Regions from separate parts of the Collinsella sp. An271 genome, predicted to be linked through region 1. Evidence: riboswitches for the same ligand, from Rfam matches in the RefSeq annotation. Region 1 holds a riboswitch; the other holds the start of a gene.

Region 1 (15,924 bases):
TCGGTGCTGTCGCCCGAGGGCTTCGCATCGATCCTCTGGAAGGACGCGAGCCGTGCCGACGAGGCCTGCGAGGTCATGAAGCTCACGGCTGACGACCTGCTCGAGCTCGGCGTTATCGACGGAATCATCCCCGAGCCCGCCGGCGGCGCCCACGAGAACCCGCAGGCGCTGTTCCAGGTGCTCGACACGCAGCTTTCGCGCGAGCTCGAGGAGCTTTCCAAGATGAGCCCCACCGCGCTCGCCAACGACCGGTATCGCAAGTTCCGTGCCGTGGGCACGACGGCCGTGAAGAGGGGTCGCGTATGAGCGGAGTGAAGATCGTCGGAACCGGATCGGCGGTGCCGTCGCGCGTGATGACCAACGACGACATGGCGAAGATCGTCGATACGTCGGACGAATGGATCAGCTCGCGTACCGGCATCCGATCGCGTCACTATTGCGACGCGGAGGCGGGGGAGACCCACCGCTCGCTCGTGCGCGATGCGGCGTCCCGCGCGCTCGAGGCCGCCGGTCTTACCGCCGACCAGGTCGGCGTGTGCCTCGTCGCCACGTTCACCGCCGACACCTGCACCCCGTCGGCGGCGTGCGTGCTGCAGGCCGATCTGGGCATGCCCGAGGACACGCTGTGCTTCGACCTGAACGCGGCCTGCGCGGGATTCGTGTACGGCCTGCACGTCGCCGAGTGCCTGCTTCCGGGCGCCAAGCGCCCCTATGCGCTCGTGGTCGGCATCGATACGCTGTCGCGCGTCATGGATTTCACGGACCGCACGACGTGCGTGCTGTTCGGCGACGGCGCCGGCGCGGCGGTGCTCGAGTGCCGCGAGGGCTACCCGCAGCTGTATGCGGTCTGGGGCTCGCGCGGCGACGATGCGTCCCTGTACGCGCCGGGCGTGGGGTGCGACGAGCCGTCGTATTTGCATATGGACGGCCGAGCCGTTATCCGCTTCGCCACCGAGGTGATGCCGCGCGCCACCAAAGAGGTGCTCGACGCCGCCGGCATCACGGCAGACGAGGTCGACCGCTTCGTGTACCACCAGGCCAACAAGCGCATCGTGGACTATTCGGTCAAAAAGCTCGGCCTCGACCCCGCGAAGTGCGAGGGGAATATCGACCATATGGGCAACACGTCGGCCGGCAGCGTGCCGATCCTGCTCGATGAGCTCGTGCGCGCCGGCAAGATCGTGCCCGGCAACCGCGTGCTCATGGCCGGATTCGGCGCGGGTCTCACCTGGGCCGGCGCCCTCGCCGAGCTGGCGTAGCGCCGGGCATCAGATCGATAGACGCAACTGACCTTCGAAAGGAAGAGATACATGAAGAAGCTCAACGAGATCTTGGGGACCGAGTTCCCCATCATCCAGGGCGGCATGGCGAATATCGCCACCGGCGAGTTCGCTGCCGCGTGCTCCAATGCCGGCGCCCTCGGTCTTGTGGCCGGCGGCGGCTTGGACGGCGAGAGCCTGCGCGCTCAGATCCGCCGCGCGAAGGAGCTCACGGACAAGCCCTTCGGCGTTAACCTCATGCTCATGAACCCGCATATCGACGAGTGCGCGCAGGTTGTCGTCGAGGAGGGCGTGAAGGTCGTCACCACCGGCGCGGGCAACCCCGCTAAGTACGTTGCCGCCTGGAAGGAAGCGGGCATCCGCATCTTCCCCGTGGTCGCCGCCCCGATTCTCGCCAAGCGCCTGGCGCGCCTGGACATCGACGGCATCATCGCCGAGGGCACCGAGTCCGGCGGCCATGTGGGCGAGGCGACCACGATGGCGCTCGTCCCCGCTGTGGTCGACGCGGTCGATCTGCCCGTGATCGCCGCCGGCGGTATCGCCGACGGTCGCGGCATGGCGGCCGCCTATGCGCTGGGCGCGTGCGGCGTGCAGGTGGGCACCTGCCTGCTTGCGAGCGAGGAGTGCCCCATCCACGCGAACTACAAGGAGAAGGTCGTCAAGGCGGGCGTCAACGACACCGTGGTGACCGGCCGTCCCGCCGGCGCTCCCGTTCGCTGCCTCAAGAACAAGATGACCAAGAAGTATCTGGAGCTCGAGCAGGAGGGCACCAAGCGCGACGAGCTCGAGGCGCTGACCCTCGGCTCCCTGCGTCGCGCCGTCCTCGATGGCGACGTGGACACCGGTAGCTTCATGTGCGGCCAGATCGCCGGCATGGTGCACGAGGTCCGTCCGGTTCGCGCGATTCTCGAGGATATGGTTGCCGGCTGCAAGGCAACGATCGAGGGGTTGAGCGCATAATGACGACCGCGTTTCTGTATGCCGGCCAGGGCTCGCAGCACGCGGGCATGGGCCGTGACCTGTACGAGGCCTATCCGACGTTCGCCGCCATGATCGACGCCGCGGACGAGGCCGTCGACTTCGATCTCAAGACGCTCATGTTCGAGGGTCCCGACGACCAGCTGAACCAGACCGAGTACACCCAGCCGTGCATGGTCGCTTTCGCCTGCGGCATGACTGCGGTGCTGGCCGAGCTCGGCCTCACGCCCGACTACGTCGCCGGCCTGTCGCTGGGCGAGTACTCCGCACTTGCCGCCGCGGGCGTGTTCGATCCCGTCGAGGCCGTGAAGCTCGCTGCCTTCCGCGGAGCGGCCATGGCCAGCGCCGCCGCCGGGCGCGACACCGCTATGATCTCCATCCTCGGCCTTGACCGCCAGACCGTGGAGTCCGTGGTCGAGACTGCCGCTGCGGCCGTCGCCGAGGGCCTGACCGTCGAGGTCTCCAACTACAACTGCCCCGGCCAGATCGTCATCGCGGGCGACCGTGAGCCGGTCGAGGCCGCCGCTGCCGCCGCCAAGGAGGCCGGCGCCCGCCGTTGCATCCCGCTCAAGGTGAGCGGCCCGTTCCACACCTCGCTGCTCAAGCCCGCCGGCGATGCCCTGCGCGAGCGCCTCTCCGGCCTGGAGCTGGGCGAGATGCGCGTGCCCGTGCTGTTCAACACGCTGGGGCGTGAGATGGGCGAAGGCGATACCATCGTCAGCCTGCTCGAGCGCCAAGTGCAGTCCTCCGTCCGCATGGAGGACACCATCTGCCGTCTGGCCGACCTGGGTGTCGATCGCATCATCGAGATCGGCCCGGGCAAGGTGCTCTCCGGCTTGGTTCGCAAGACCGCCAAGGAGCTCTCCTGCACTCCCGTCGAGACCGTCGAGGATCTCGCCAAGCTGACCGCCGAGTAGGGCGAGGAGCCGGGTCCGTCCGCGCGGCAGCGCGCTCGGTCCCGGCGACCTGCTGCGGGGCCTATCGTCCCCAAACCGCCTAACGTTTTGTTCCAAGGAGGAACTACCCATGGATTTGACCGGTAAGACCGCCATCGTGACCGGCGGCAGCCGCGGTATCGGACGCGCCATCTGCATCGAGCTCGCCCGTCGCGGCGCCAACGTCGTGTTCTCCTACGCCGGCAACGCGGCCGCTGCCGACGAGACCGTGAAGCTCGTCGAGGCGGAGGGCGTGGCCGCTCGCTCCGTGAAGGGCGACGTGACCAGCGCCGACTCCGCAAAGGAGCTGGTGGAGGCCGCGCGCGAGCTCGGAGGCGTGGACATCCTCGTCAACAACGCCGGCATCACGCGCGATAAGCTCGCCGCCCGCATGAGCGAGGAGGATTTCGATGCTGTGATCGCCACCAACCTCAAGGGCGCCTTCCTCATGACCAAGGCCGTGCTGCGCCCCATGATGCGCGCCAAGAGCGGCAGCATCGTCAACATGGCGAGCGTCGTCGGCATCATGGGCAACGCGGGGCAGGCAAATTATGCCGCCAGCAAGGCCGGCCTCATCGGTATGACCAAGTCCGTCGCGCGCGAGGTGGCCGCCGCGGGCATCCGCGTGAACGCCGTCGCTCCCGGCTACATCGAGACCGATATGACCGCGGCTATGCCCGAGGCCGCCCAGCAGGCCATGTGCTCCATGATTCCCGCCGCCCGCGCCGGCAAGCCCGAGGACGTGGCGCGTGCCGTCGCCTTCCTGGTTTCCGATGACGCGGCCTACATCACCGGCCAGGTGCTGGCCGTCGACGGCGGCATGGCCATGTAGGCTCGCTGACCCAGGCGCGCCATCTTGCCCTTCAATCGTCGGTCATGACTCTAAGGTCTATGCCCTCCTCTTTCAGGACAACCTGGCGCACCTGGGACAGCGCATCGCGGGTATCTCGACCAAAAGTGACCCGCCTCCAATTGTTCGAATTCATCTCCCGAAAGGAGCTTTCATATGTCCAAACGCAGGGTTGTTATCACCGGTATGGGAGCCCTGACGCCCATCGGTAACACCGCGACTGAGAGCTGGGACGCAGCTCGCGCCGGCAAGCTGGGCATCGCGCCCATCACGCAGTTCGATGCGAGCGCCCAGAAGGTCAAGATCGCGGCAGAGGTGAAGGGCTTCGAGCCCAAGGAGCATTTCTCCGCTCCCGAGGCCAAGCACAAGTCCCGCTTCACGCAGCTCGCGATCGTGTCGGCGCGCGAGGCCATCGCGCAGAGCGGTCTCGACCTGGATTCCGAGGACCTCACCCGCGCCGGCGTGATCGTGTCCTCCGGCATCGGTGGCGTCCGCGAGACCGAGACCCAGCAGACCAGCTGCCTCAAGCGCGGATTCGACCGCTGCTCCCCGTTCTACATCCCCATGGGCATCTCCAACATGGCGGCCGGCGAGGTGGCCATCGAGTTCGGCTTCAAGGGAATGTGCACCTGCCCCGTGACCGCGTGCGCCGGCGGCTCCAACGCCGTGGGCGACGCCTTCCGCCATATCCGTGACGGCTATGCGGACATCATGCTCACCGGCGGCACCGAGGCGGCCATCACCCCGCTTTCCATCGGCGGCTTCACCACCATGCGCGCCCTGCACGTCGGCGACGACCCCACCTGCGCCTCCGTGCCCTTCGACGCCCGTCGCAGCGGGTTCGTCATGGGCGAGGGCGCCGGCATGCTGGTGCTCGAGGAGCTCGAGCACGCTCAGGCCCGCGGCGCGAACATCATCGCCGAGATCGTCGGCTACGGCGTGACCTGCGACGCCTACCACATCACCGCTCCCGCGCCGAACGGCGAGGGCGGCGCACGCGCCATGGAGCAGGCATTGGCCGATGCCGGCGGCGTGGCCCCGGAGGCCGTGGGCTACATCAATGCGCACGGCACCTCCACCCCGCTCAACGACAAGGGCGAGACCGCGGCGATCAAGACCGTGTTCGGCGATCACGCCTACCACATGGCCGTCTCCTCCACCAAGTCAATGACCGGTCATATGCTCGGTGCGGCCGGCGCCGTGGAGGCCATCTTCACCGCGCTCGCCCTGCGCGATCAGTTCCTGCCGCCCACCATCGGCTACGTCGAGGCCGACCCTGAGTGCGATCTCGACTACGTGCCGAACGAGGGCCGTGCGGCCGATTTCGAGTACGCGCTGTCCAACTCGCTTGGTTTCGGCGGCCACAATGCCTGCGTCCTGCTCAAGAAGTGGGCAGGCTAGTGAACTTTTAGGGACAGTCCCTAAAAGTTCACCCTCCGTTCTCCCCTGAATCAAAAGGAGCATTCCCATGCAGCTTGATTCCAACCAGATCGCGGAGATCCTGCCGCATCGCTATCCCTTTGCGCTCGTCGATCGCATCACCGATGGTGAGGAGGGCTCCTGGGCCCGCGGTCGCCTGTGCGTGAGCAATATGAGCCCGGTGTTTTGCGGCCACTTCCCGCAGTACCATGTCCTGCCCGGCGTGCTGATCGTCGAGGCACTCGCGCAGGTCGCGGCCGTCGCCATGCTGTCGCTTCCCGAGAACCGCGGCAAGCTCGGCTTCTTCGCGTCCATCAAGGATGCGAAGTTCCGCAAGCAGGTGCGTCCCGGTGACGTGCTCGAGCTCGAGAGCCGCATCGTCAAGACGCGCCGTTCGTTCGCGTTCGTCGAGGCGGAGGCCCGTGTCGATGGCGAGGTCGCCTGCAGCGCCACGCTGACGCTCGCCCTCGGTTCCGCCGACGAGGCCTAGTGCGCCATGTCAGCGCGCAGGGAGCATCAAGAGTTGGAAGAGATGTTTGAGAGCATATATAACAAGTTCAAGCTCCATTTCTACCAGGAGACCTTCTCGCGCTTTCAGGATCGCGAGGCGAGCCTGACGACGGTCGAGGCGTTCGCCATGGAAGCGATCTACGCGCTCGGTTCACCGACGGTGCACGAGTTCGCCGAGTTCATGCGCATCTCGTCTTCGAACGCGGCCTACAAGATCGGGAGCCTTATCCGCAAGGGGTATGTCGAGAAGGTCCAATCGGAAAGCGATGGGCGCGAGTACCATCTGCGCCCCACGCAGAAGTACCTGGACTACTATCGCATCAGCTCCTCGTATATCCACGATGTCATGGATCGCATCCGTCAGCGGTTCTCCGAGGAGGACCTGACGAAGATGGGGGAGATCCTGACCGTCATGAGCGAGGAGCTCATGCCCGAGGTGACCGTGCCGGCCTCGGGAGCAAAGGCATAGGTGCTGCAAGGCGGCCCGTCGGATGGCGGGCCGCCTTTTTGCGCAAGCCCGGTCAGCGGTTTTCGCCGCGCTCTATGCCGTACCTGCGCACGATGCGGGCGAGTTTGCGGCGCCAGGGCAGGTAAAGGGCGCCGAGGAACGCGACGGTGGCGATTCCGTGGGCGGCGTCGAAGGGGAACGAGGCGGCGTAGACCGCGAGCAGGTTGAAACCGAGCCCGGTGTGCAGGTAGCCGATGATCGACCACGCGTTGAGAATCCACCCATAGAGCACCGAGGCCACGAATCCGTAGATGAGCAGCGCCGGCATGCCCTTGCGTTCCTGCCCGCTCGCGTCCGGATGCCCGAACACGCCGATCTGCGCAAGCGCGCCCGCGCCATAGCCCACGAGTCCCCAAGCGTACATCTGCCATGGGGTCCACGCGCCCTGTCCGAAAAAGAAATTCGAGGTCAGGGCGGCAAGTGCTCCAACCATAAAGCCCGAACGCCTTCCCAGGCAGACGCCGGCGATGATCGCGACGGCGCTTATCGGCTTCACGCTCGGCACCGCGGCGAACAGCACGCGGCCGGCGGCGGCGAGCGCGGCGAGCACCACGGTGGGCATGATCTCGCGCATGTGCATCTCGCCCATCTCGTATGAGGCGAAAAAGATGCCGAGCGCGGCGAGCACCACGGTAAACGACAGCAGGGCGGTCTGCCTGAACCCGCACAAGCCCGCAATGACGAGCACGGCCGGCACGGCGGCCAGGGCGATTGCCTCAATCGCTACATTTCCCTTCAGCCTGCGGGGTCGGGGCTGCTCGAGCGGGGCCTCTTCAACGGAGGTGCGCACATCTGAGGGAGGCTGATCGACCGCTTCCATCGGTGCCTCCTCGCGTTGCAGCAGCATGCCGAACAGCCGCGCGCGCTCGTGGGGGCGATACATGAGGCTGTGGCCGAAGAACTCCCGTGCAGGCTCGGTGCAGGCGATCTGCCCGTCGAACATGAGCGACACCTCGTCGGCGACGGCGTAGGCGACATCCAGGTCGTGCGTCACGAGCAAAACGGTGCAGCCACGCTCGGCGATGCCGCGCAGGATGGTGACGATCTCGGCCGCCCCGCTCGCGTCGAGTCCCGTGGTGGGCTCGTCAAGCACGAGCAGGCGGGGCCTGGTGAGCAGCACCTTTGCGAGGGCGAGCTTTTGCTGCTGCCCTCCGGAGAGGTCGAAGGGGTGATGGGCCTCAAGGCCGGAAAGCCCCATGCGCTCGATCATGCGCGCGATGTCGTCGGCGCTATATCCCGCCCGCTCGCGCCATTCGTCGAGTTCGTCGGCGACGGTGTTGCACACCAGAAGCGCCTTCGGGTCCTGCGGCAGGTAGCTTTGGGTTTCATGACAGGTGTTCCCCACATGCCCACGCTGGGGTCGCAAGATGCCGACGAGCGATTTGAGCAGGGTCGACTTGCCGCAGCCGTTGCCGCCGACGATGGCGTGCACGCCGCCCTGACAGACGGTGAGGTCGAGGCCCCGCAGTGTCCAGGGGGCATCGCGGTCGTAGCGGACGAACAGGTCGTGCGCCGACAGGACCGGCAGGCCCCGACGGAAGGTGCTCCAGCGAACGGCAAGCCGACGGTCGAGCTCGGCGCGCGGGACGGCGGGCGGCACGGGCCCGATCGCGAACGTCTGGGTCGCCAGATGCTCGGCCTCCTCGGGCAGATGGGTCGACATGATGACGGTGATGCCGAGTTCCCGGTGCACCCGACTGAGCAGGTACAAAAACTGCCGACGGGCATCGGGATCGAGGCTCGCGGTCGGCTCGTCGAGCACGAGCAGCCGTGGCTGCAGCGCGAGCACCCCGGCAAGGTTCACCAGCTGCTGCTGTCCCCCGGAGAGCTCGTCGGTCGATGTGTGCATAAGCGGCTCGATGCCGAAGAAGTGCGCGACCTCCGCCACGCGCCTGCGCATCTCGCTTTGCGCCATGCCGATGTTTTCCAGCCCGAACGCGATCTCGTGCCAGACGGTGTCGCACACGATCTGAGCTGCGGGATCCTGCATGATGAAGCCGATATCGGTCGCCGATCGTCGAGAATCCGTCGCCTGCTCGCCGAGTACCTCGATGGTGCCCGTTTTGATCCCCTCGGGCGCCAATTCGGGTTTGAGCAGACGCAGAAGCGTGGTCTTCCCGCATCCGGTGGGTCCGTTCACAAGGCAGAACGCGCCGGCATCCACCTCGAGGGATATGTGCTCGAGGACCGGTTCATGTTCAGGGTAGGCGAAGGTGAGATCGCAGATTCGCACCGCGCGGGCGCTCAGAGCGTTCGCCATAGCCACCACCCCCGTATCGACAGTGCGACGGGCACCAGCATGAGTGCGGCGAACGGGGCATATCCCCACCACAACACGAGTTGGGGAGGGGTGGGGTAGAACGCGTATTGGGAACAGGCGATGGCGACGAGCGGCACGTTGACCGCCGCGAGCGCGCACATGGCCCCGATCAGCCCGGCATCGGCCTTTCGGACGCGCGACTGGCGGTAGACCGTGCGGCGCGCCCCGCAGGCGTATCCACGCGCGCGCACGGCATCGGCGCGTACCAGGCTGTCCTCCAGCGCCCAGCCCATGAGGACCGAGCTGGTGCGCAGGTGGCCGGTCGCCCGTTCGCGCGTCGTGCGCGGAGCGATCGCGGGCGTCGCCTGTGCGACGGCCTCCACGGTGCGCCCGCGCGAAACGAGTTGGGGGATCAAGCGCATGGCCTGCGTGACCATCAGGGCGACGGTCGGTGCGATGCCGCCGAGCATCTCGGTTGCCGCGGAGCTATCGATGCAGGCGAGGCATGTGGTCATCCACAGCAGGACGGAAGCGAGCATGATGCCCGTGCACACGCCGAAAAACAGGGCCTCCGCGGTGAACGCGCGGCCGAATAGCGAAAACAGAACGTGGGCTCCGCGGCCTACAAACAGGAGGTTCGCCACGGCGACCACCCCTACCACGGGGATCGTCCAGCCGATCTGGCGCAATCCGGCGCGTATTCCGCGCACGCAGCAGGCGCATGCGCCCGCGCCTGCATACGAGAGCGCTGCATAGACCGGTTGCGAGGCAGCCATGGCAAAGCCGGCGGCGCAGACGAGGTAGACGACGACCACCGCAGGATGGAAATCGGAAAAAGGATTGTATCGAACGTGCATCAGGATGCCTCTTGCAAAAAACGCCCGCGCCGACCGCAGTCTGCAAGGTCGGCGCGGGCGCGTATGGTGGCGACTAGACGAGGTAGGTCCAGGTGAGGACATCGCCATCCGATACGGTTGCCACGTCGGCGGAATCCATCACCGTCTCGCCGTTGAGGTCATAGCCCCAACCGCTCGAATCGCCGAAGTCGAACGAGGCGAGCCCTCCGATCCCGTTCACGAACGAACCGTAGTCGGAGTCCTGGATGTCCAGCTCAAGGCCGGTTGCCTTGATCGCGTCGAGCACGGTGGCACCTTCGTCCAGTTCAACGGTGTCGTCATAGGTCACGCTGCCGTCGGCCGCGCTCGAGTCGACGACCACCTGCACGGCGATCTGGGCGTCGTCGGCAGCGGGCGCCGCGGCAGATCCCGTGTCGGCGACGACGGCGGCGTCGCTTGCGCCCGAGCCGCCATCACTGGCGGTGGTCTGCGTGCAGCCGCCCAGGCAGGCAACGGCAAGCGCGCAGGTCAGCGCACCGATTGCAACGGTGCGGCGCGAAAGTGCGGACAGTGCGCGAGACAGGTTTTCGAGCATGATACATGCCTTTCTCCCCAGGGCCCATACCGATGGAGAGGCGATCCGGCTCGTTCCCACACCGCGTCTCGTCGCCCGATCTACGACGATATGCTCGCGGCAGCTGAACTCACGGTTGCTGGTACAGCTGGGGTTTTTCACCCCGTTCCCCTGGGCGTTCGGCATCTCGCCTGCGCCCGTGCGTCTCCGCACCATCCATCTGGCCAAATAACAATGCGCCTCGATTGTAGGTGAGAAATCGGTGCCTGTCCCCGTTTTCCCAAAAGAAAACGGGGACAGGCACCGATTTCATATGAGCGCTCAGAGCCGAGGCCTCCCAAACAGGTCTTTGCGAAGCTTTACCCGCTGCTCCATAAACCTTTTGGTGCGCTCCGGGCGTTCGATGCCGAGATGCCGGTAGAGCACGTCCATCAGCACGTCCCATCGCTCGATGTTCTTGATCTGGGAGTGTGTGATGGTTTCAACGGCGATATCCATGCTGCGCAGAGCCGTTTTGCGCGCTGAGTCGTCCCGTTGCGTCCCTTTGCTATCTTCGAGCGCGATGCCGTGGAATGCCGCTCCCTCCACCTCGCAGCACAGACTTGGTGTGTGGCTCCCCTCGTCGAACCATCCGATGTCGACGACGCAGATGGGCGATCCCCACGCCGATGCCGAAGAGGGCGATAGCTTGACACGACGATTGAGCTGAAACGGTGGAAGCCCCTCGAGCCCAAGCTTCCTGTTGATGCCCATGAGGAGAGCGGCCTGGGCCTCCAGCGGAGAGGCGGCACCCGCGACGACCATCTCGAGTGCGCGCCTGAAGGTCTTTGCCCCGTGCACCGGTCCCAGCGATTTGGAAAACTCCGCAAGCTCTTCGATGCTGCACAGCGGCGGTCGTTTCCAGAGATTGGAGATGGTGCCGTCGCGCGTTCTGCAGGGGCTCCAAGGCAAGGGGGCGCCGTGGTTGTCGGTGAACGCAAGCGGTTTCCCGTCGAGTCCGTAGAACGCCGCGAGTTGTCGCGTCGTGTCGGGCAGCCCGCATGTAGTGTCGAGCAGGCTTATGGCGCGCTGCATGCGAGACGTGCCAGGACAGGTGGCGTAGAGTCCGCAGCACTCCATCATGACCATAGCCAATTGCACGGGCGTGCAGTCGCGAGCCATATGGAGGAGCGCCACCCGCGGTGAGGTGGCGTAGAGGTTGTCGGAAATCTGCTCAAGATCATCGTCGGAGATATCATTCGACCTGGTATGCCATACGGCATAGGGCGACGCGCCGCGTGGGATTCCGTCGGTTAGCACGTGAACGGGAATCGAGACCCCTTTAAGCGAGCGGAAGATTTCGTGGCGGATCTCCAAGATGAGCTGTGGGGTATTCAAGCGTTCTCGATATGAAGGCGAAGCGCGATTCAGCGACTCCAGCACCTCGGGAGGAAATTCAAGCTCTCTGATGCACGGTGGTGTGCGTAGGAATTCAAGAGCCGATATGCCATGCAGTATCCAGTCTTTCATAGCAAATAGAGTATCATTAGCACTCAATATTGTATATATGTAGAAAGTATTTTTGTCGATATATTACGAAGTAACGGATTTTGCGGGAAGCGCGCAAGAAATATTCACAGCTGATAAAGCATAATGAAAACATCGCAGGTAAACAGCTATATCGATTTGGCCGTTATGCACAACGGGCTCCGTCTTCCCGCAAAATCCGTCGCGACGTTTTTTGCGGGAAGACGATAAGGCACATGTCTCCTCACCCTTTCAACCCTTTAGCGCGCTGCAGTGCGCCGTCTGGCGATACGTCAGTTATGACCGGAGCTCTCCGGGGTAGTCTCAAGCCATACGGCTGAAATGCGGGGCGATATGCCGCCTCGCTGCTCGTCGGCGCCACGCGTGCCGAAGAAAGGATGGTCATCATGGGTGCACCTCAGACGAACAATGTGAGGAACGTCGTCTTGGTTGGCCAGGGAGGAGTAGGAAAGACCTCCCTGGCAGAATCGATGCTGCATCTTTCAGGCAAGACCACCCGTCTGGGCGGTCACGCGGGCACCAAGCCCACGCTGGATTACGACGCCGAGGAAGTAAAGCGCGGCGTCTCCATTTCCACCTCCATCGCCCCCATCGACTGGAAGGGCACGCGCATCAACGTGCTCGATGCGCCCTGCTACCCCGACTTCATCGGCGACGCGTATGCGGCCATGGCCGTCAGCGAGACGGCGCTGTTCGTGGTCGACGCCTCCGAGGGGCCGCAGCCCACGACCGTTAAGCTGTGGTACGCCGCCGAGGACCTGCGCCTGGCGCGCGCCGTCTTCATCAACCGCATCGATAAGGAAACGGCGGATTACGACGCCTGCATGGAGCAGCTGCGCGAGCGCTTCGGCATGCGCCTGGGCGCCGTCACCCTCCCGTGGGGCACGGGCGAGGCGTTCGAGGGCGTCATCGACGTTGTGCGCATGAAGGCGCGCCACTGCGAGGGCACCACGCAGACCGAGTTCGACATCCCCGAGGAGTACCTGCCCGCCGCCGAGGCCGCGCGCGAGCAGCTGTGCGAGGCCGTCGCCGAGGCCGACGATGAGCTCATGATGAAGTATCTCGACGGCGAGCCGCTTACCCAGGAAGAGGTCGAGAGCCTGCTTTCCAAGGCGATCGCCCAGCGCCTGTTCGTCCCGGTGTTCGTCGGCTCCTGCACCAAGGAGCTCGGCGTCCATTCCGTCATGGACGATATCGCCACCTACTTCCCGACGCCGACCGATTACGGCGAGATGCCGCTCATGGACGGCGACACCCTCAAGATCTCCTCTGAGGACGATCGCCCCGTGGCCTTCGTGTTCAAGACCCTGAACGACGCCCAGCAGGGCCGCATCTCCTTCCTCAAGGTTCTGACCGGCACGCTCACCCCCGGCATCGAGCTCGTGAATGCCCGCACCCGCAAGAGCGAGCGCCTGGCGCACCTGTACGTCATGTGCGGCCGCGACATGAACGAGGTCGGCAAGGCAGAGGCGGGCGACATCATCGTCACCACCAAGATCTCCGCCGATACCGGCGACACGCTGTCGGTGTCCGGCAAGATCGAGGCCGCTGCGTTCAAGTTCCCGAACAGCCAGTATCGCATCGCCATCGAGGCCGTGAACCGCAGCGAGGAAGACAAGCTCTTCACGTTCATCGACAAGGCGTGCGAGGCGGACCCGACCATGAAGATCGAGCGCGACGAGGAGACCGGCCAGACCATCATCTCCGCGGTGGGCGAGGCCCAGGTGTCCGTCCTGCTCAACCGCCTCGAGGAGCGCACCAAGGTCGAGGCGCACATCGTCCCCATCCGCATTCCGTACCGCGAGACCATCCGCCGCGTGGCGAGCGCCCAGGGCCGCCACAAGAAGCAGACCGGCGGCGCGGGCCAGTTCGGCGATTGCTACCTGCGCGTCGAGCCGCTGGCCGACGGCGACTACGAGTTCGTCGACGAGGTCGTGGGCGGCCGCATCCCGCGCGCCCTCATCCCCGCGGTCGACAAGGGCGTCCAGGAGACCATGAAGGAAGGCGTCATCGCCGGCTATCCGCTGACGGGCATCCGCGTGGCGTGCTACGACGGCTCCTATCATCCGGTCGACTCCAACGAGATGGCGTTCCGCGCCGCCGCGCGCATCGCGCTCAAGAAGGCCTGCGCCGAGGCCGACCCGGTGGTGCTCGAGCCCATGGAGAACATCACCGTGACCATCCCCGAGAGCTATGCCGGCGCCGTGATGGGCGACGTGTCCGCCAGCCGCGGCCGCGTCACCGGCATGGATACCGATGATCGCGGCAACACCGTGGTCACCGCGACCGTCCCGTACGCCGAGCTCGTCGATTACGCGACCCGCCTGCGCTCGCTGACGCGCGGCACCGGTGATTTCACCATGGAGCCCGCCGGTTACGAGCAGGTTCCCTACGACGTGCAGAAGCACCTGATCGAGTTCTACGAGGAGTCTCGCGCACAGGGTAGGTAAGCTCTGGCGCGGACAAGACGTTGACGACGAGGGGGCGGACGCATCATCCGTCCCCTCGTCTTATATCAGCCTTCCGATGACGCGACGGGGATTGGGCGCGTGCATTCGTGCAGTTTCCTAGTATGTTGGTTGGAATATATGGCAGTGCGATGGAGAACGGTATAGTACCGTACCTAGGTGGGCATCAGATAAGGAGTCATCATTGCCTTTTGTAAATAGCGTGGTGACAAACTATTTCCGTGCTACCATCAAAACTGCTGTATTGTGGGCAGATTATGGTACGTCATCAGATCAAGGTGGGACATGACCGAGAACACGCAAGCCAGAAAGTATGACGCAAAGATCCGCAAGCGTGCGGCCCGGATTTTGGCCACCGGAGTGGGGCATCGCGCCCTTGCGGTCGAGCTGGGTATTCCCGAGGCGACCGCGCGCCAGTGGGCTCGTTCGTATGCCGTGGGCGGACAGGCGGCTGTCATGAATGCCGGGTCCACGCACCGTGTGTACCCCTATGAGCTCAAGCTCTCGGTCGTTCGCGACCGTATCGAGCAGGGCATGTCCGTGCGCGAGGTCATGATCAAGCACGGGGTCCCGAGCGAGTCGTCGGTCAAGACGTGGTGCCGCCAGTATCGCGACGGCGGTCCCGAGGCGCTGGTGAACAAGCCGCGCGGCCGCAAGCCCAAGCATCCCAAGTCCTAGGGAAACGCCAGCCAATTCACTCCGCGCCGTGCGTCCCCGTGGCGGGCGCCTGGCGCGGAGTGAATTATTCAGCGTTTCGCTCGCAGGCGAATCCGCTCGCTCCCTTTTGTCGCATATCTGCGTGCTATCATGTAGCAGATTCTTAAAGAACTGCAGGTACCTATCGGTATCTGCGAGCACAGGTGAAAGGAAGCCGCATGCTCAACGCAATCGAGATCTCTCCCGATATCTGGTGGGTCGGTGGCATCGACTGGAACGAGCGCTCGTTCCACGGATACACCACCGAGAAGGGCATCACGTACAACGCGTACCTCATCATGGATGAGAAGATCACGCTCATCGATACCGCCAAGGCAACGTTTACCGATGAGTTCCTGCAGCGCATCTCGCAGGTCGTCGACCCCTCCAAGATCGATGTCGTGATCACCAACCATGTCGAGATGGACCACTCCGGTTCGCTGCCCGCCATCCACAAGATCGCCCCCAACGCGACCATCTACGCATCCGCCGGCGCCGGCGTGAACGAGGTCCGCGCCCACTTCGGCATCGAGGCCACCCCGGTCAAGTCCGGCGAGACGCTTTCCATCGGCAAGCGCACGCTGACCTTCGTGACCACGCCCATGGTCCACTGGCCCGACAACATGGTCACCTACTCCGACGTGGACAAGATTCTGTTCTCCAACGACGCCTTCGGCCAGCACTTCGCCTCGACCAAGCGCTTCGATGACGAGAACGATCTGTGCGAGGTCTACAAGCAGGCCAAGAAGTACTACGCGAACATCGTGTGGCCCTATGGCATGCAGGCGAAGAAGGCCCTCGACGTCGTGAAGACGCTCGACCTCAACATGATCTGCCCGAGCCACGGCGTGATCTGGCGCAGCCACATCGCCGACATCCTCGACAAGTACGAGGCCTGGACCACGTATCAGATGCAGGACAAGGCCGTCGTGGTGTTCGATTCCATGTGGCACTCCACCGAGGCCATGGCGCGCGAGATCACCGACGCCTTCATCAAGGAGGGCATCCCCGCCGAGCTCATCGACGTCAAGCACATGCATGTCTCCGACATCATCCTCGAGATGTGCGATGCCAAGTACGTCG
Region 2 (15,924 bases), on a different contig from region 1:
CGCGAATGCGTGTCCATGATGCCGCCCGCGACCTTGACCATCTTGCCGATATGGCCCACCACGAGGATGCGCTCGAACCCGCAGGCGACCGCCGCATCGAGCGCGGCGCCCATGAAATTCGAGCAGGCCACGACCGGGGCGCGCCCGGTATCGAGGTGCCCGGCGAGGTAGTCGTACCCGTAGTTTCCCGGGACGATCACCAGGGCGCGGCAGCCCAGCGCGGCGTGCTGGCGGATCTCGAGCTCGATGCTCTCGCGCAGCGCGGCCAGGCTGCGCGGCTCCACGATACCGGTCGTCCCCAGAATCGAGATGCCACCCTCGATGCCGAGCTTGGGGTTGAACGTGCGGCGGGCGATGCGCTCCCCCTCGGGAACCGAGATCGTCACCTTGAGCCCGCCCGCATAGCCGCGCTCGCGGCACACGTCGCGCACCGCCTCGGTGATCATCGCGCGGGGCACCGTGTTGATGGCCGCCGCCCCCACGGGCTGGTCGAGCCCCGGCTTGGTGACCCGGCCCACGCCGACACCGCCCTCGATGGCGACGCCGTCGCGTTCCGCGGCCTCGACCTGCGCGCAGACGAGGGCGCCGTCCGTCGCGTCGACGTCGTCGCCGCCGTCCTTGCGGATCGCGCAGCGCGCCCAGCCCGCGCCCGCCCGCGCGTCGAGGACCTCGGACTCCACACGGACGCCCGCCGGCGTCACGACGGCCGCGGACGCCGGGGCCGCGCCGTCGAGCAGAAGGCGGGTCGCGGCCTGCGACGCCAGGGCGGCGCACGTGCCCGTGGTATAGCCGCAGCGCAGGCGCCTGCCCGCGCTCACGCGGTACAGATCAAGCGCCATCGTGCGCTCTCCTGAACCCTGTGGAGAACCCGGGGTCGTACAGGCGGCTGCGATCGTAGGACCCCTCGAGCACGCGCCCGACCACCACGAGCGCCGTGGAGCGGATGCCGTGCGCCGCGCCCGTCTCGGCGAGTGTGCCGACGCGGCAGCGGATGACCTCCTCGTCGGGCCATGTCGCCTTGTACACGATCGCCACCGGCTCCTCGGGCGACCTGCCGGCCGCGAGCAGCTCCTCCTGCAGCCGCTCGAGCATGCCCGCGCTCAAAAAGATCACCATCGTGGAGCCGTGGGCGGCGAGCGACCGCATGTCCTCGCCCGCCGGCATGGGCGTGCGGCCCTCGAGGCGCGTCAGCATCACCGTCTGGCTCACGCCGGGAAGCGTCAGCTCCTGCCTGAGCGCCGCGGCGGCCCCGCAGAAGCTCGACACGCCCGGCGTCACGTCGAAGGGGATGCCGCGCGCCGCGAGAGCATCCATCTGCTCCTGGATCGCCCCGTACACGCTCGGGTCGCCCGTGTGCAGGCGCACGACCTCGCGGCCTGCCGCATGCGCGCGCTCCATGACGGCGACGACCTCCTCGAGCGTCATGGTCGCGCTGTCGTGGACCTCGCAATCGGGCCGGCATGCGTCGAGAAGCTCGGGGTTCACGAGGCTTCCCGCCCAGATCACCACGTCCGCCGCGCGCAGCAGGCGGTCTCCGCGCAGGGTGATGAGATCGGCCGCTCCGCTGCCCGCTCCCACAAAGTGCACCATGGCAATCCCCTTTCGTCGTTATCGTGAGGGCATTGTAGCGCAGCGTGCGGACACGGCGCGCATAAAGCCGTGCGCGCATGCGGGGCTCCCGATCAATTTCGCCGTCATGCTGCACAAAATCGAATAAGCAGGTATGATGGAGGCGGTACCGTACTGCTACCACCGATTCGAGAAGAGGAACGGCCGGCGCTCGTACCGCCGGTATCGTCAAGGGAAATCAGGTGCGAATCCTGAGCAAGGGCCATTACTGTGAGAGGCACACGCCTCAAGCCAGACTGCCTTGCCGTTCCTTGCGGTGCAACGCAACACCGCGACGTTCGACTCCGTGAACCCCGGAGGGCGTGCGTGCATATCCGTCTTTTCGCCCCGTGTGGGCAAACGGCCCGATGCAACGCCCTTCACCTCGTGAAGGGCGTTTTTCTTTTGCGGTCCAGGCAGGTGTACGAGAACGCGCGGTACCGGTCGCTGTACACCAGACAGAAAGGATCGCACCATGGTAGACCAGCACCTGACCAGGCGCGCCCTCGTGGGCACGGCGGGCGCAGGCGCCCTCGCGGCGGCCGCAGCGCTCGCCGGATGCTCGAGCGCGGGCGGCGAGGCGGGCTCTTCCGCAACATCCGAATCGCAGGGCAAACCCGTCATCCTCGTCGTGAGCTTCGGCACGAGCTACAACGCGAGCCGCCACATCACGATCGGCGCCATCGAGGACGCCATCCGCGAGAAATACGGGCACGAGTACGACGTGCGCCGCGCCTTCACGGCCGACACCATCATCGACATCCTGAAGGAGCGCGACGGCATCGAGATCGACAACGTCGAGGGCGCGCTCGACCGCTGCGTCGCCGACGGCGTGAAGACGCTCGTCGTCCAGCCCACCCACCTCATGGACGGCTTCGAGTACACCGACCTGGCCGATGCGCTCGAGGAGTACGCCGACAGGTTCGACGCGACCGCGCTCGGCGCGCCGCTGCTCGACGCGCCCGAGGACTTCGAGGCCGTTGCCGCCGCGCTCGGCGACGCCATGGCCTCCTACGATGACGGCCAGACGGCCTTCGTCTTCATGGGCCACGGCACCGAGGCCGACGCCAACGCCGACTACGCCACCATGCAGGACACCTTCACCGCGCGCGGCATGGGCGCCTACTTCGTGGGCACGGTCGAGGCCGAGCCCACCTGCGAGGACGTCATCGCCGCGGTCCAGGCCGCAGGCTACAGCCGCGCCGTCCTCTCGCCGCTCATGGTCGTCGCGGGCGATCACGCCACCAACGACATGGCGGACACCGGGGACCCCGAGTCCTGGGCCTCCAAATTCGCCGCGGCGGGCATCGAGACCACATGCCTGCTCGTCGGCCTCGGCCAGTACGCCGCCATCGACGAGATCTACGTCGACCACGTCGAATCCGCCATCGCGACCCTGTAAGGACACGCCATGATCAAATCTTCGCTGCTCATCATCACGGCCCTCGCGGGCACTCTCGCCCTGGCGGGCTGCTCGACGGCATCCGAGACGCCGGCCGATACGGGGTCCGCGCCCGCGCAGACCGCCTCCGACGACCAGGAATCCGGGCCCGTCACCGCGGACATGCTGGTCGACGGCACCTACGAGATCTCCGTCGACTCGAGTTCGAGCATGTTCCGCATCGTGCACGCCGAGCTCACCGTGGCGGACGGCCAGATGACCTGCGCCATGACGCTGGGCGGAACCGGGTACGAGAAGCTGTTCATGGGCACGAGCGACGAGGCCGCGTCGGCCTCCGACGACCAGTGCCACTTCTTCGTCGAGGGCGACGATGGCTCCTACACCTACACCGTGCCCGTCGCGTCTCTGGACGAGGAGTGCGACTGCGCCGCATTCAGCATCCGCAAGCAGAAGTGGTACGACCGCTCCCTCGTGTTCGAATCGGGCGACCTCCCCGAGTCCGCGTTCCGTTCCGCCTAGGGGAAGATGGTCGCCATGCTCATCGCTTCCCGCTCCCCCCGGGCCCGTCGCGTCCCTGGGATCGGCGCGCTTGCCGCCGCGCTGCTGTGCGCGCTCTGCCTCGCGCTCGGCGCATGCGGAAGCCCTGCCGGCTCTTCCGGCTCCGGGCTGGCGGACGGCAGCTACACGATCGATGTGTCGCTTGAGGGAGGCACCGGTCGCGCGCAGGTCGCCTCCCCCGCCGCCGTCAACGTTGAGGACGGCGCCATCACGCTGACGCTCGTGTGGTCGAGCTCGAACTACGACCTCATGGTGGTCGACGGGACCGAATACGCCCCGACGACCACCGAGGGCGGCTCCACGTTCGACATCGAGCTGCCCGAACTCGTGGATTCGCTTGCCGTCCAGGCCGAGACCACCGCCATGGGAGACCCCCACCTCATCGAGTACACCATCGAGCTCGATACGGAATCGCTCGCGCCCGCCGACGGCTCGGCTGGGCCCCAGGCGGCGGAGACGGACGAATCGTCCGCGGCGGCGTCCGGCGCCAACGTCGCCGAGTTCCACAACACCGATCTCGGGTGCAGCCTCGAGCCGACCGGGTCGCTGGAGCTCCAGTACGCCACGAACTTCACCGTCGACACCTTCGAAGGCGGCCTCAGGCTCGTCTGCATCGCCAACGGCGAGCGCTTCCTCGTCGTGCCCGAAGGCTCTACGGCCCCCGACGGACTGGCCGATGACATCGCCGTGATCCAGTTGCCGCTCGACAACGTCTATCTCGTCTCATCGAGCGTCGCCTGCCTTATCGACGAGCTCGGCGCCATCGATGCGATCGGCACCACGTCCATCAAGCAGGACGGCTGCCCCATCGAGGGCCTGGCGCGCGCCTACGAGGCGGGCGCCGTGAGCTACGGCGGAAGCTACGACACACCCGATTTCGAGCTCATCGCCGGCACGGGCTGCACGCTCGCCATCGAGAACACCATGATCAACCACAATCCCGACGCCAAGCAGAAGCTGCGGGACCTGGGCATCACCGTGCTCACCGAGCAGTCGAGCCGCGAACCCGAGGCGCTGGGGCGTCTCGAGTGGATCAAGCTGTTCGGCGTGCTGTTCGGCAGGGAGGCCGAGGCGGACGCGTTCTTCGCGCAGGCCGCCGAGCGCGTCGAGGCCGTCGCCACCAAAGAGCCGACCGGCAAGACCGTCGCGTTCTTCTACATCAACTCGAACGGCGCCGCCGTCACCCGGCGCTCGGGCGACTACGTGGCGCAGATGATCGAGCTCGCCGGCGGCACGTATCTGTTCTCCGACCTCACGGGAGAAGACGGCACCTCCTCCTCGACCGTCACGCTCGAGATGGAGGAGTTCTTCGCGACGGCGCGCGACGTCGACGTCATCATCTACAACAGCACGATCGACGGCAGCGTCTCGAGCCTGTCCGACCTGCTCGCCAAAAACCAGCTGCTTGAGCAGTTCTCCGCCGTGCAGGAAGGCAACGTCTGGACGACCGACCAAAACATGTACCAGCAGATGACCAACACCGCGGGCATCATCACCGATATCCACAACGTGCTCGTCGGGGACACCGACGACCTCACCTACCTCAAGCAGCTGAGCTGATCCGCGCACAACAGCCACGGGCCAATCTGCCCCGCCCTCGGCGCCTTTGACACGGGGGCGTCGAGGGCGGGGCGGATTGGCGTCGCGCCCGACCCGTCAGCGGCGCCTGCTGTGGGAGTTGCGCCAGATCTCGCGCCCCAGCATGAGCGCGAGCACGAGCGCCGACAGGTACCCCAGAAAGCCGATGACGGGAATGCCGAAGATGACCGGCTCGATCTTGGCGTAGTAGACCACCGATGAGCCGATGAACAGACCGGCGATGACGATGGCCATGGACATGCGGTCGACGATGCCGCCCACATGGCGCAGCACGCGCTCGCTGCCCAGCACCTGCGTGTTGATCTTGAGCTGGCCGCGCGTGAGCATGCGCGAGGCCAAGCCGAGCTGGTCGGCCGCCTCGAGCAGGCCCTTCGCCGCCCGCACCGACGCGTGCGCCATCTCCTCGGCGGTCTCGGCGGCGCGGGTGAAGGAGCTCTTCTCGTTTTTGATATGGGCCGAGATGATCTCGACCATGTTGACCTCGGGCATGTACTCGGACAGCAGACCCTCGAGCGTCACCATGCCGCGCGCGAACATCGTCACGACGCTCGGCAGCTCGACGTCGTTTTTGCGCGCCAGGCTCACGAGCGATGTCAGGAACTCGCCAATATCCAGGTCCTTCAGGTTCAGGCCCGCGAAATCCGCGACGATGAAGTCGAGATCGGACAGAAACGTCGAATGGTCGAGCTCGGACGAGTCCCCGCGCGTGACCGCGAAGCGCATCAGGGAGTCCTTGAGCTTGGCGACGTCGTTCTCGGCGACCGAGAAGATGATGTCCTTCACGATCGCGCGGTCGTGGCTGGACATGCGCCCCACCATGCCCAGGTCGATGAAGTAGACCACGTTGTCCTTCAAGATGATGTTTCCCGCATGCGGGTCGGCATGGAAGAAGCCGTCGTCGAGCACCTGCGTCGAATAGTCCTCGACGATGCGCGCGCCGATCTTCTCCAGGCTGTAGCCCGCCTCGGAGAGCGTCAGGGGGTCGGCGATCGAGATGCCGTCGATGTAGTCCATGACGACGATGTGCTCGGTGCAGTACTGCAGGTACGACCGCGGGCACGAGATGCCGCGCGTGTCCTTGTGGAACGTGTAGAAGTCGTCGAGGTTGCGCGCCTCCATGAGGAAGTTCGTCTCCTCGCGAAACGACTGCCACAGCTCCTCGACGACGCCCTGGAGGTCCACGAACTGGTCGGTCTTCACGAAGCGCGACGCCGTGCGCACGATGGAGCGCATGATGTCGATGTCTTGCGCCATGACCTGCTGGGCACCCGGGCGCTGCACCTTGACGGCGACGTCCTCGCCGGTCAGCAGCCGCGCGCGATGGACCTGCGCGAGCGAGGCGCTTCCCAGCGGCTTGCGGTCGATCCACTCAAAGACCTCGGCTGTCTTGCGGCCGTACTCGGCCTCCAGGCAGTCGCGAATCACCCAGAACGGCACCGGCTCCACGTCGGTGCGCAGGCGCCTCAGCTCGTCACAGAACCGCTGCGGCAGGATCTCGGAGCGGTTCGCGAGAATCTGCCCCATCTTGACGAACATGGGGCCGAGCTCCTCGATGAGGCAGCGCAGGCGCACCGGCGTGATGTTGTTCCACGCCTCGTACTTGCGCACGAGGTTGAAGATCTCGGCGATGCGGCGCCTGCGCCCCTTCGCCGTGAGCTGGAACTCCTCGGCAGGAGCCATGACCTCCGGCTCATCCGGAAACTCGTCCTTTGCCCGCGCGCGCCTGTGGCCCAGGCGCGCCATGAGCTCCTCGTCCTCGAAGACGATGGTATCGTCGGGGTCCAGTTTGTCCCGTTGTGGGCTGATGGTGTCGACTCCTGCCATGATGAATGCTTACGCGTCCTGCTCCGTCTCGGGCGCACTCGAGCCCTCGGCCTCCGTTGCCTCCTGCTCGACCTCGACCGCCTCGACCTTGACCGACACGGTGTCGTCGTCAACCGAGTCGACCAGATCGCGGACGTGCGCCATGAACTCGACGCGCTCCGCCTTGGTCATCGCGCGCACGCGCGCCAAGATGAGCTCGTCGAGGATGCGCTCGGCGACGGTCTCGCCCTGGGTGTTCAAGCGGTCGGTCACATCCGAGAACGCACCGCCGGCGCGCTCGAAGATGTCGGACATGGAGCGCGCGAAATCGGGCGTCGAGGAGTCGCGGCGGACCTCCTCGCCCTTGGCGGACAGGCTGTCGAGCACCTCCTTGCCCTTCTCGGCCGTGAGCGCAGCCGCTCCAAAACCGATGTTCACCATATTGTTGACGAGGTCTTCGAACTTCGTGGCCATGTGAGCCTCCTTATTCCGAACCGTGCCGGGCATTCGTCTGCTCGCCACGTGCGTATTGTCTTCTTGTACCCCGAACCGCCTTGTTAGTTGTCCGACATCGCGAAAGCGTTTTTCATCGCGAGGCTCGTGGTGAAGAGCACGCGGCCGAGCAGGTCGTCGGTCTCGCGCTTGAGGTCCGCCGCCATGCGGTCGTTCGCCTCCGCGAGCGCCGCGCTCACCTCGTCGCGGGAAAGCTTCTCCACCGCGGCGTCCGTCTCGCGCAGCAGGCGGTGCGCCATGCCGCCGATCTTCTCCTGATAGCGCTCGATATGGGCGGAGTTGTCGTGGAAGCGGGCGTCGGCGAGCGCCGCGATGATGCGGTTGGCCCAATAGAAGCTCTCGGACGTCACGCGCTCCGTCGTGTTCTCCAGGTACTCCGGCATGCGCTCGACGTTCGCGTAGAGCGGCACGAGCGCGTTGAACACGTTGGAGCCGAAGGCCATCCACTGCACGCAGGCGTTCTCGTACGCAACGTAGGGGCGGATCTGGAGCACCGCGAGCTGGCCGTTGCGGTTGATGCCGATGGGGCGGTACGCGCCGCGCGTGGCGTCGGTGCCGCCGCGGCCGTAGCAGTCGTAGGGCGTGCCCTGGTAGTGGGCGGACAGCACGTACTTCACGTCCTCGATCGTGATCTTGCGCTCGGGCACACGGCTCCAGGGGATGTCGTCGGACTCGGGGCCGAAGGCGGCGTCCGGGCCGTCCCAGCCGTCGCCCGGGTTCAGGCAGCGCTGCATGTACCAGGCGCGCGGCGTGTTGTACACGTGGTCGGAATCGGAATGGGAGCCGAAGGCCTCGCGCGGGTTGAAGATGTCGCCAGCGAGCAGGCCTTCGCGAACGTCGTCCACGAAGTTGTCGAGGTCGTCGAGCATGTCGTCGTCGGCGTCGAACAGCGCGTCGGCCAGCTCGTCGTAGATATCGTCCAGCGTGTCGTCGACCACGTGCGGCGCGAGCATGGTGAGGTTCAGGTGGTTGGCCTCCATCCACGCACGCAGATCGGCGCTCGCCATGTGCTCGACCTGATCGCCCTCGGCGTCCGCCAGGTCGAAATAGTCGATGCCGAGCTGGTTCGGCATGGTGACATAGGCGTCGTCGGGCACGCGCTTGGCGATCCAGTGATGGCCGCCGATGGTCTCCAGCCACCAGATCTCGTCGGCATCCGAGAACGCGATGCCGTTCATCTCGTAGGTGCCGTACCGCTCGAGCAGCTCGCCCAGGCGCTTGACGCCCTCGCGCGCGGTGCGGACGTAGGGCAGCACGACGGTGACGAAGTCCTCCTCGCCGAGCCCGCCGGGGACCGCGGGCACGTAGCCCTCCTCGCCCTCGGTGCCACGGGCGGGCGCATACTCCACGAGCGGGTCGGCGCCCAGCACGCGCTCGTTGCTCGTGATGGTCTCGGTGGCTGACATGCCCACGTTGGCCTCGTTGAAGCCGGCGGCGGCCCAGATGCCGTGGCCGGGCAGCGCGTCGGGCACCGAGCTGTAGCGCATCGGGTCGTCCGGCAAATCGAAGGTGAGGTGCGAGGCCGTCGCGGTATAGGTGCGCGGCTGGTCTGCCGGCATGACCACGGCCATGCGCTTGGGCTCGAACTTGCCGCCGGGCGAGTCCTCGTTGCGCGCCACGATCGTGGAGCCGTCATAGCTCGCGAGCTTACCTACCAGAATCGTCGTGCAGGCCATAGCTGGTGATCCTCCTCGTCCGGCCGGACGCGGGATGCGCCGGCCATCGGTATGCCGTCCGCACTAGTGTAACGCCTCGTCCGGACACGCGGCGCGACAGCAAGGCGGAGTCGTCACGCCGGCCGGCTTCCGCGCATAGAGGGCACCTCGGCTTCCTGACGTGACAATGGCTCCGTCTTGTTGTCACGAACGAGGTGCACGGGCCCCTACAGCCCGTGCTGCAGCTTCGCGGCAAGCACCACGTTGCTCATCAGCATCGCGCGCGTCATGGGGCCCACGCCGCCGGGCACCGGCGTGATGGCGCCGGCCACGAGCTCGGCCGAGTCGAAGTCGACGTCGCCGCAGAGCTTTCCCGCCTCATCGCGGTCCATGCCCACGTCGATGACCGTCGCGCCCGGCTTCACCCACGGCCCCTTGATCATCTTGGGAACGCCGCAGGCCGCCACGAGAATGTCGGCGCTCTGGCAGATGCGCGCGAGCTCATGCGGGTCGGTGCGGGAATGCGCGACCGAGATCGTCGCGTTGCGGGCGAGCAGCATGAAGGCCATCGGCTTGCCGACGATCGACGAGCGGCCGACGATCACCGCGTTTTTGCCCGCCGGATCGATCTCGTACTCGTCGAGCATCTCCATGATGCCCGCCGGGGTGCAAGGGCGCAGGCCCTCGAGGCCGCGCACAAGCCGGCCCATGTTCATGGGATGGAAGCCGTCGACGTCCTTGTTCGGGTCGATGGCCGCCACGACCTGCTCGGTATCGAGGTGCGCCGGCAGCGGCATCTGGACGAGGATGCCCGTGACGTCCTCATCGGCGTTCAGGCGCCCGATAAGCTCCATGAGCTCCTCTTGCGACGTCTCGGCGGGCAGCTTGTAGTCAAAGGAGCGGATGCCGCACTGCTCGCAATCGCGCAGCTTGGAGCGCACGTAGGTGGCCGAAGCCTGGTCGTCGCCCACGAGCACCACGGCGAGCCCGCACGAGATGCCGCGACCGCCGAGCTCGGCGACCTCCGCCGCTGCGCGCTCGCGCACCTTCGCCGCCAACGCCTTTCCATCGATAATCGTCGCCACGGACCGTTCCTTTCATCTGTGTTCTGGAAACCGTTTCCCAAGGGAGCTGCCGATCGATCGCGTTCACGGCGCCCGGCACGGGGCCGACGCCGCGGAATGGATTGATCGGTGGTTCCCTAGGGAAACGCTGATCAATTGCTCTCGCGGCGGTCGGTTCCGTGGCGAGGCGGATGCGGACGAAGGCGAGGAAGGCGCAGCTGCGCTGCGCCGACGCAGCCTGAGCCCGCAGGCGCCCGGCACGGGGCCGACCGGTGCGGAATGAATTGGTCAGCGTTTCCCTAGCCTACTACGAAACGGGCGCGACCGCCCTCGGCGTCGCGCATGTTTCGATTTGACGCGCCCTCTTGCCACGGCCCGCCCGCAACGCAAGCGGCCCGGGCAGCTCAACCGCCCGGGCCGCATATCCAGCGATCGGAGGCCTATCGCCTAGAACAAACCGGAGATGACGCCGTTCTCGTCGACGTCGATGTTCTCGGCTGCCGGGACCTTCGGCAGGCCCGGCATGGTGAGCACCTGTCCGGTCAGCGCGACCACAAAGTGCGCGCCGGCGGACACCTTGAGCTCGCGCACCGTGATGCGGAAGCCCTCCGGCGCACCGAGAACCTTGTCCTGATCGGTGAAGGAGTACTGGGTCTTCGCGATGCAGACGGGCAGGTTGCCGAAGCCGTTCTCACGCAGCTGGGCGAGCTGGCGCTTGGCAGCGGGCGTGAAGTCGACGCCGTCGGCACGGTAGACCTTGGTCGCCACGGCCTCGATCGCATCGGCGATGTCCGTGCCGTCCTCGTAGGAGAAGCGGAACTCGTTCGGCTGCTCGACCAGGCGCATGACCTCGTCGGCGAGCTCGAGTGCGCCTTCGCCGCCCTTCGCCCAGACCTCGGAGAGCTTGACGTTGACGCCGAGTTTCTTGCACTCCTCCTCGATGAGGGCGAGCTCGGCCTCGGTGTCGGACGGGAAGCGGTTGATGGCCACGACGCACGGCAGGCCGTAGACGCTCTGGATGTTGTCGACGTGGCGCAGCAGGTTGGGCAGGCCGGCGCGCAGGGCCTCGAGGTTCTCCTCGTTGAGGTCGGCCTTGGCCACGCCGCCGTTGTACTTGAGCGCACGGGCGGTGGCGACAATCACCACGGCGTCGGGGGAAAGCCCGGTCATGCGGCACTTGATGTCGAGGAACTTCTCCGCACCCAAATCGGCGCCGAAGCCCGCCTCGGTGATGGCGATGTCGCCGAAGCGCATGGCCATGCGGGTGGCCATGATGGAGTTGCAGCCGTGCGCGATGTTGGCGAACGGGCCGCCGTGCACGAAGGCCGGCGTGTGCTCGAGCGTCTGTACGAGATTGGGCTTGAGCGCATCTTTGAGCAGGGCCGCCATGGCGCCCTGGGCCTTGAGCTCGGAGGCGCGCACCGGGCGCCCGTCGTAGGCGTAGCCCACCACGATCTCGCCCAGACGGTTCTTGAGGTCGGTGATGGAGGTGGACAGGCACAGGATGGCCATGATCTCGGAGGCGACGGTGATGTCGAAGCCGTCCTCGCGGGGCACGCCCTGGGCGCGCCCGCCGAGGCCGTCCACGATATGGCGCAGCTGGCGGTCGTTCATGTCCACGGCGCGCTTCCAGGTGATGCGCTTGGGATCGATGCCGAGGGCGTTGCCCTGCTGGATGTGGTTGTCGAGCATCGCCGCGAGCAGGTTGTTGGCGGCGCCGATGGCGTGGAAGTCGCCCGTGAAGTGCAGGTTGATGTCCTCCATGGGGATGACCTGGGCGTAGCCGCCGCCCGCCGCGCCTCCCTTGACGCCGAACACCGGGCCGAGCGACGGCTCGCGCAGCGCCACCGCGCTCTTGACGCCGCGGCGGCGCAGGCCGTCGGCCAGGCCGATCGTCGTGGTGGTCTTTCCCTCGCCCGCAGGGGTGGGGTTGATGGCGGTGACCAGCACCAGCTTGGCGTCGTGGTCCGTCGGCTCGTTCAGCAACGAATAGTCGATTTTGGCCTTGTCGAACCCGTACGGGATGACGTACTTCTCATCGACGCCCGCTTCGCGAGCGACCTCGATGATGGGAAGCGGCTTGACGGAATGTGCAATCTCGATGTCTGACAACATGGCGGACCTCCCTGACGCGCCTTGTAAAACAGACGACTAGCATACAACGAACACGGCCGGTTACGAAGAACTCCTCCGTAACCGGCCAAATGTATAAACCGAAAGTAACCTACGCATCTGCAGGGGGCTCGATACCCAAGTGATCGAACGCGACGGCTGTGGCCACGCGTCCCTGCGGCGTCCTCACGATCAAACCGCGCTGCAGCAAATAGGGCTCGTACACGTCCTCCATCGTGTTGGGGTCCTCGCCCACCGCGCTCGCCAGCGTGGTGAGGCCGACCGGGCGGCCGCGGAACGTCTTGACGAGCGTCTCCAGGATGCGAATGTCCATCCAGTCGAGACCGAGCTCGTCGATCTCGAAGAACGAGAGCGCCTCGCGCGTGATGGGATAGTCGATATGCCCCCCGCCGCGCACCTGCGCGTAATCGCGCACGCGCTTGAGCAGGCGGTTCGCCAGGCGCGGCGTCCCACGCGAGCGGGACGCGATCTCGCAGGCGGACTCGTGGTCAATCTCCACGCCCAGAATGGTCGCCGAGCGCACCACGATATCGGCGAGGTCGGCGATGGAATAGTAGTCGAGGCGGAACGAGATGCCGAAGCGGTCGCGCAAGGGGCCGGTGAGCATGCCGGAGCGCGTCGTCGCTCCCACGAGCGTGAAGTGTGGGATGTCCAGGCGGATCGATCGCGCCGCGGGGCCCTTGCCGATCACGATGTCGAGGGCGAAGTCCTCCATCGCGGGATAGAGGATCTCCTCCACCTGGCGGTTCAGGCGGTGGATCTCGTCGATGAACAGCACGTCGCCGGGCTGCAGGTTCGTGAGGATGGCAGCCAGGTCCCCCGTGCGGGCGATAGCGGGGCCCGACGTCGTCTTGATCTGAGCGCCCATCTCGTTCGCGACGACCGCGGCGAGCGTCGTCTTGCCGAGGCCCGGAGGACCCGAAAAGATCACGTGGTCGAGGCATTCGCCGCGCGACTTAGCCGCCTCGATGAGGATGCGCAGGCTCTGCTTGATATGGTCCTGCCCGCAATAGTCGCCTAGGCGCTGCGGGCGCAGCGAGCGCTCGACGTCCAAGTCCTCGGTGGTGAGGTTCCCGGTGACGAAGCGGCCGTTCTCGTGCCCGCCTGTTGCCGAAGACGGGTGCGGGGGCGCCGCATCGGCCCACAGGTCTACCGAATCATCTGCTTCCCACATCATGCATCCATTCCGAGACGCTTCAGCGCCGCGGTCAGAAGATCCTCGACGCGCATGCCGTCCCCATCATATCCGGAAAGCGCGAGGTCGACCTCCTGCGGGCTGAATCCCATGGACAGCAGCGCGGCGCGCGCGTCGTCGATCGCGGAGGGCGCGGGTGCGGGCGCGAGCGGCAGCTGGCCGGCTGCGGGGATATCGGCCGCCAGCAGGCCGTGGTCCTTGGCGAAGACGCTCTTGAGCTCGAGGATGAGGCGCTGGGCGGTCTTCTTGCCCACGCCGGGCACCGTCGCCATGCCCTGGTCGTCCTCCGCCATCACCACGCTGTAGAGCTGGGACACGGTGAACTTCGACAGGACCGCGAGCGCGAGGCGCGGACCGACCTTCGAGACGGACACGAGCCGCTCGAACATCGTGCGCTCCTCCTTGGTGGCGAAGCCGAACAGCGTCATGGCGTCCTCGCGCACCTGCAGGCGCGTGAACAGGCGGCACTCCTCGCCCGGCGCGGGCAGGGACGTCGCCGTCGTCCCGGATATCCCGAGCTCGAACCCGACGCCGCCGACGTCGACGACCGCCACGCTCGGCGTCGCCTCGATGAGCGTTCCGCGAATCTGGGTGATCATGAGTAGCCGTTTCCCCTCTTCTCGACATACGACCAGCCGCTCAGGGCAGCGGTTCGACGTTGGTTGGCATGGCAGATGGCGCAGGCGAGGGCGTCAGCGGCATGGTCCGGGCGCGGGTCGTGGTCGAGGTGGAGAAGATTGCGCACCATGTACATGACCTGGCCCTTGTCGGCAGCGCCGGTGCCCACGACCGCCTGCTTGATCTGCATGGGCGTGTACTCGCCCACCTCGACGCCGCACAGCGAGATCGCGACGAGCGCCGCGCCGCGCGCATGCGCCGTCGGGATGGCCGAGCGGACGTTCGCGCCGAAGTACACGCCCTCGACCGCCGCCTCCTGGGGACGGTAGCGCTCCACCACCGCCGTCAGGTCGTCGGCGATATGGCGAAGGCGCACGGCCAGGTCGCTGCCCGAAGACGTCTGGATGCAGCCGTATGCGCGGCAGCGCACCTCGCCGCGGCGCTCCTCGACCACGCCCCAGCCGGTGTTGGCGAGACCGGGATCGATACCCAAGATGACCATGCGCACCTCCTCACGCGTGTATGTTCGAACATCTGTTCTACTATACCATGAGAGCCGGTCCCGCATGGACACATTTTTCCATCTCGCGCCCGCCCTCCGCATGCAAGAAACAGGTACGTCCCCCTCTTGCAAAAATGCATGCGGGGGACGTACCTGTTTCTTGCACTTTTGCATGGGAGGCGCACCTCGCGGGGCGGCATCAGTTCTGGGAGAAGAAGGGGTACTGCCTGATATGGCTGCCGAACGCCTGCTGGGCGTCCGCATCGGGCACCTGCCCGTCGGAAGCGGAGTTCAGCATGGACCGCAGGCTGCTCTCGAAGCGCTCCATGTTCTCGCGCATGCGCTGCTGGCCCTCTTCGCTCATGAGCTCCTCCTGCTGCTCGGGAGACAGGCCGAGTAGGTTTCCCAGAAGGCCGAGGATCTCGCCACGCACCCGCTCGCTGTGCGCCTCGCCGAGCGACTCGACGTGCTTGACGCCCTCGCGGGCGACGTCGACCACCGTGCGGGGCTCCTCCCCATGACGGCCCAGATCGGACCAGCTGAGCATGGCGGGCCAGATGCGCTCGCCAAACGAGCGCGGGGACACCGCCGGGATCATGGGCAGCGCGCGGCGCGCCATCTCCGCCCGCCTCGTCAGCATGAGCAGGATGGCGGCCCCTTCCGGCGAGGTCTTGTACAGCGGAAGCTCCTCCAGCACCCGGTTGCGGTCAACATGCGCCTCGAGCGCGCCGTCAATCTGCGTGGGTTCGAGCGTCGCCAGAAGCTGCGCCATGCGCTCCGTGTAGACGGGGTCCTCGCGGCACGACATGATCGCGTGCGCAAGGATCAGCCCCATGCGCTCGGCAACCGCCTCGAGCGTGACGACCGAAGGCGGCAGCACCGACGAGACCCGCATGCGGTAGCGGGCGAGGAACTCGAGCGATGTCAGGTAGACGTCGCCGAACGGGGCGTCCACGGCAAGGGACGCGCCGGAGCTCAACGCGGCGGCGGGCGCGAGCGCCGCGTCGGTCTTGGTGAGCGACGACAGCATGCAGGCGTCCATCTCGTGCGCCACGTCCGCCAGGTACAGCGCGTCGATGCCGATCCGCAGGCGCCCCGCGTCGCGCGCGGGGACGTCGCGGTCCATCCAGCGCGAGATATCGCCCTGGGAGCGCTCGACCAGCCGGATGTTCAGATTGGCGGCGAGCTGTCTGACGCACTCCATGCGCTCGCGCTCCTGCGCCTCCTGCTGCGGGGTGAACACATCGGAGCGCTCGAACGCCACGCCGACCACG

Evidence for each region. Region 1 has a riboswitch for cobalamin ahead of B5F74_RS05855 (DUF4430 domain-containing protein). Riboswitches for the same ligand answer to the same signal wherever they lie in the genome.
Region 2: linked by a shared signal. The riboswitch ahead of B5F74_RS04620 (sirohydrochlorin cobaltochelatase) and the one ahead of B5F74_RS05855 (DUF4430 domain-containing protein) in region 1 are both predicted to bind cobalamin.

What each region holds. Positions count from the first base shown of each region.
Region 1 is NZ_NFJE01000005.1:60,939-76,862, reverse strand. Features, by position in the region: gene B5F74_RS05910 (acetyl-CoA carboxylase carboxyltransferase subunit alpha) at 1-306, shown strand, start outside; gene B5F74_RS05905 (beta-ketoacyl-ACP synthase III) at 303-1,259, shown strand; gene B5F74_RS05900 (nitronate monooxygenase) at 1,311-2,240, shown strand; gene fabD (ACP S-malonyltransferase) at 2,240-3,175, shown strand; gene fabG (3-oxoacyl-[acyl-carrier-protein] reductase) at 3,285-4,025, shown strand; gene fabF (beta-ketoacyl-ACP synthase II) at 4,200-5,444, shown strand; gene fabZ (3-hydroxyacyl-ACP dehydratase FabZ) at 5,512-5,952, shown strand; gene B5F74_RS05875 (winged helix DNA-binding protein) at 5,995-6,441, shown strand; gene B5F74_RS12605 (ATP-binding cassette domain-containing protein) at 6,494-8,740, opposite strand; gene B5F74_RS05860 (energy-coupling factor transporter transmembrane component T) at 8,725-9,597, opposite strand; gene B5F74_RS05855 (DUF4430 domain-containing protein) at 9,671-10,171, opposite strand; cobalamin riboswitch at 10,188-10,386, opposite strand; gene B5F74_RS05850 (hypothetical protein) at 10,472-11,659, opposite strand; gene B5F74_RS05845 (elongation factor G) at 12,064-14,127, shown strand; gene B5F74_RS05840 (helix-turn-helix domain-containing protein) at 14,431-14,823, shown strand; gene B5F74_RS05835 (FprA family A-type flavoprotein) at 15,021-15,924, shown strand, end outside.
Region 2 is NZ_NFJE01000004.1:25,703-41,626, forward strand. Features, by position in the region: gene cbiD (cobalt-precorrin-5B (C(1))-methyltransferase CbiD) at 1-839, opposite strand, end outside; gene cobM (precorrin-4 C(11)-methyltransferase) at 829-1,590, opposite strand; cobalamin riboswitch at 1,754-1,893, shown strand; gene B5F74_RS04620 (sirohydrochlorin cobaltochelatase) at 2,084-3,010, shown strand; gene B5F74_RS04625 (hypothetical protein) at 3,020-3,529, shown strand; gene B5F74_RS04630 (ABC transporter substrate-binding protein) at 3,545-5,128, shown strand; gene B5F74_RS04635 (lipopolysaccharide core heptose(II) kinase RfaY) at 5,225-6,847, opposite strand; gene B5F74_RS04640 (hypothetical protein) at 7,001-7,444, opposite strand; gene B5F74_RS04645 (C69 family dipeptidase) at 7,528-9,159, opposite strand; gene folD (bifunctional methylenetetrahydrofolate dehydrogenase/methenyltetrahydrofolate cyclohydrolase FolD) at 9,366-10,223, opposite strand; gene B5F74_RS04655 (formate--tetrahydrofolate ligase) at 10,650-12,317, opposite strand; gene ruvB (Holliday junction branch migration DNA helicase RuvB) at 12,427-13,509, opposite strand; gene ruvA (Holliday junction branch migration protein RuvA) at 13,509-14,129, opposite strand; gene ruvC (crossover junction endodeoxyribonuclease RuvC) at 14,126-14,650, opposite strand; gene B5F74_RS04675 (hypothetical protein) at 14,850-15,924, opposite strand, start outside.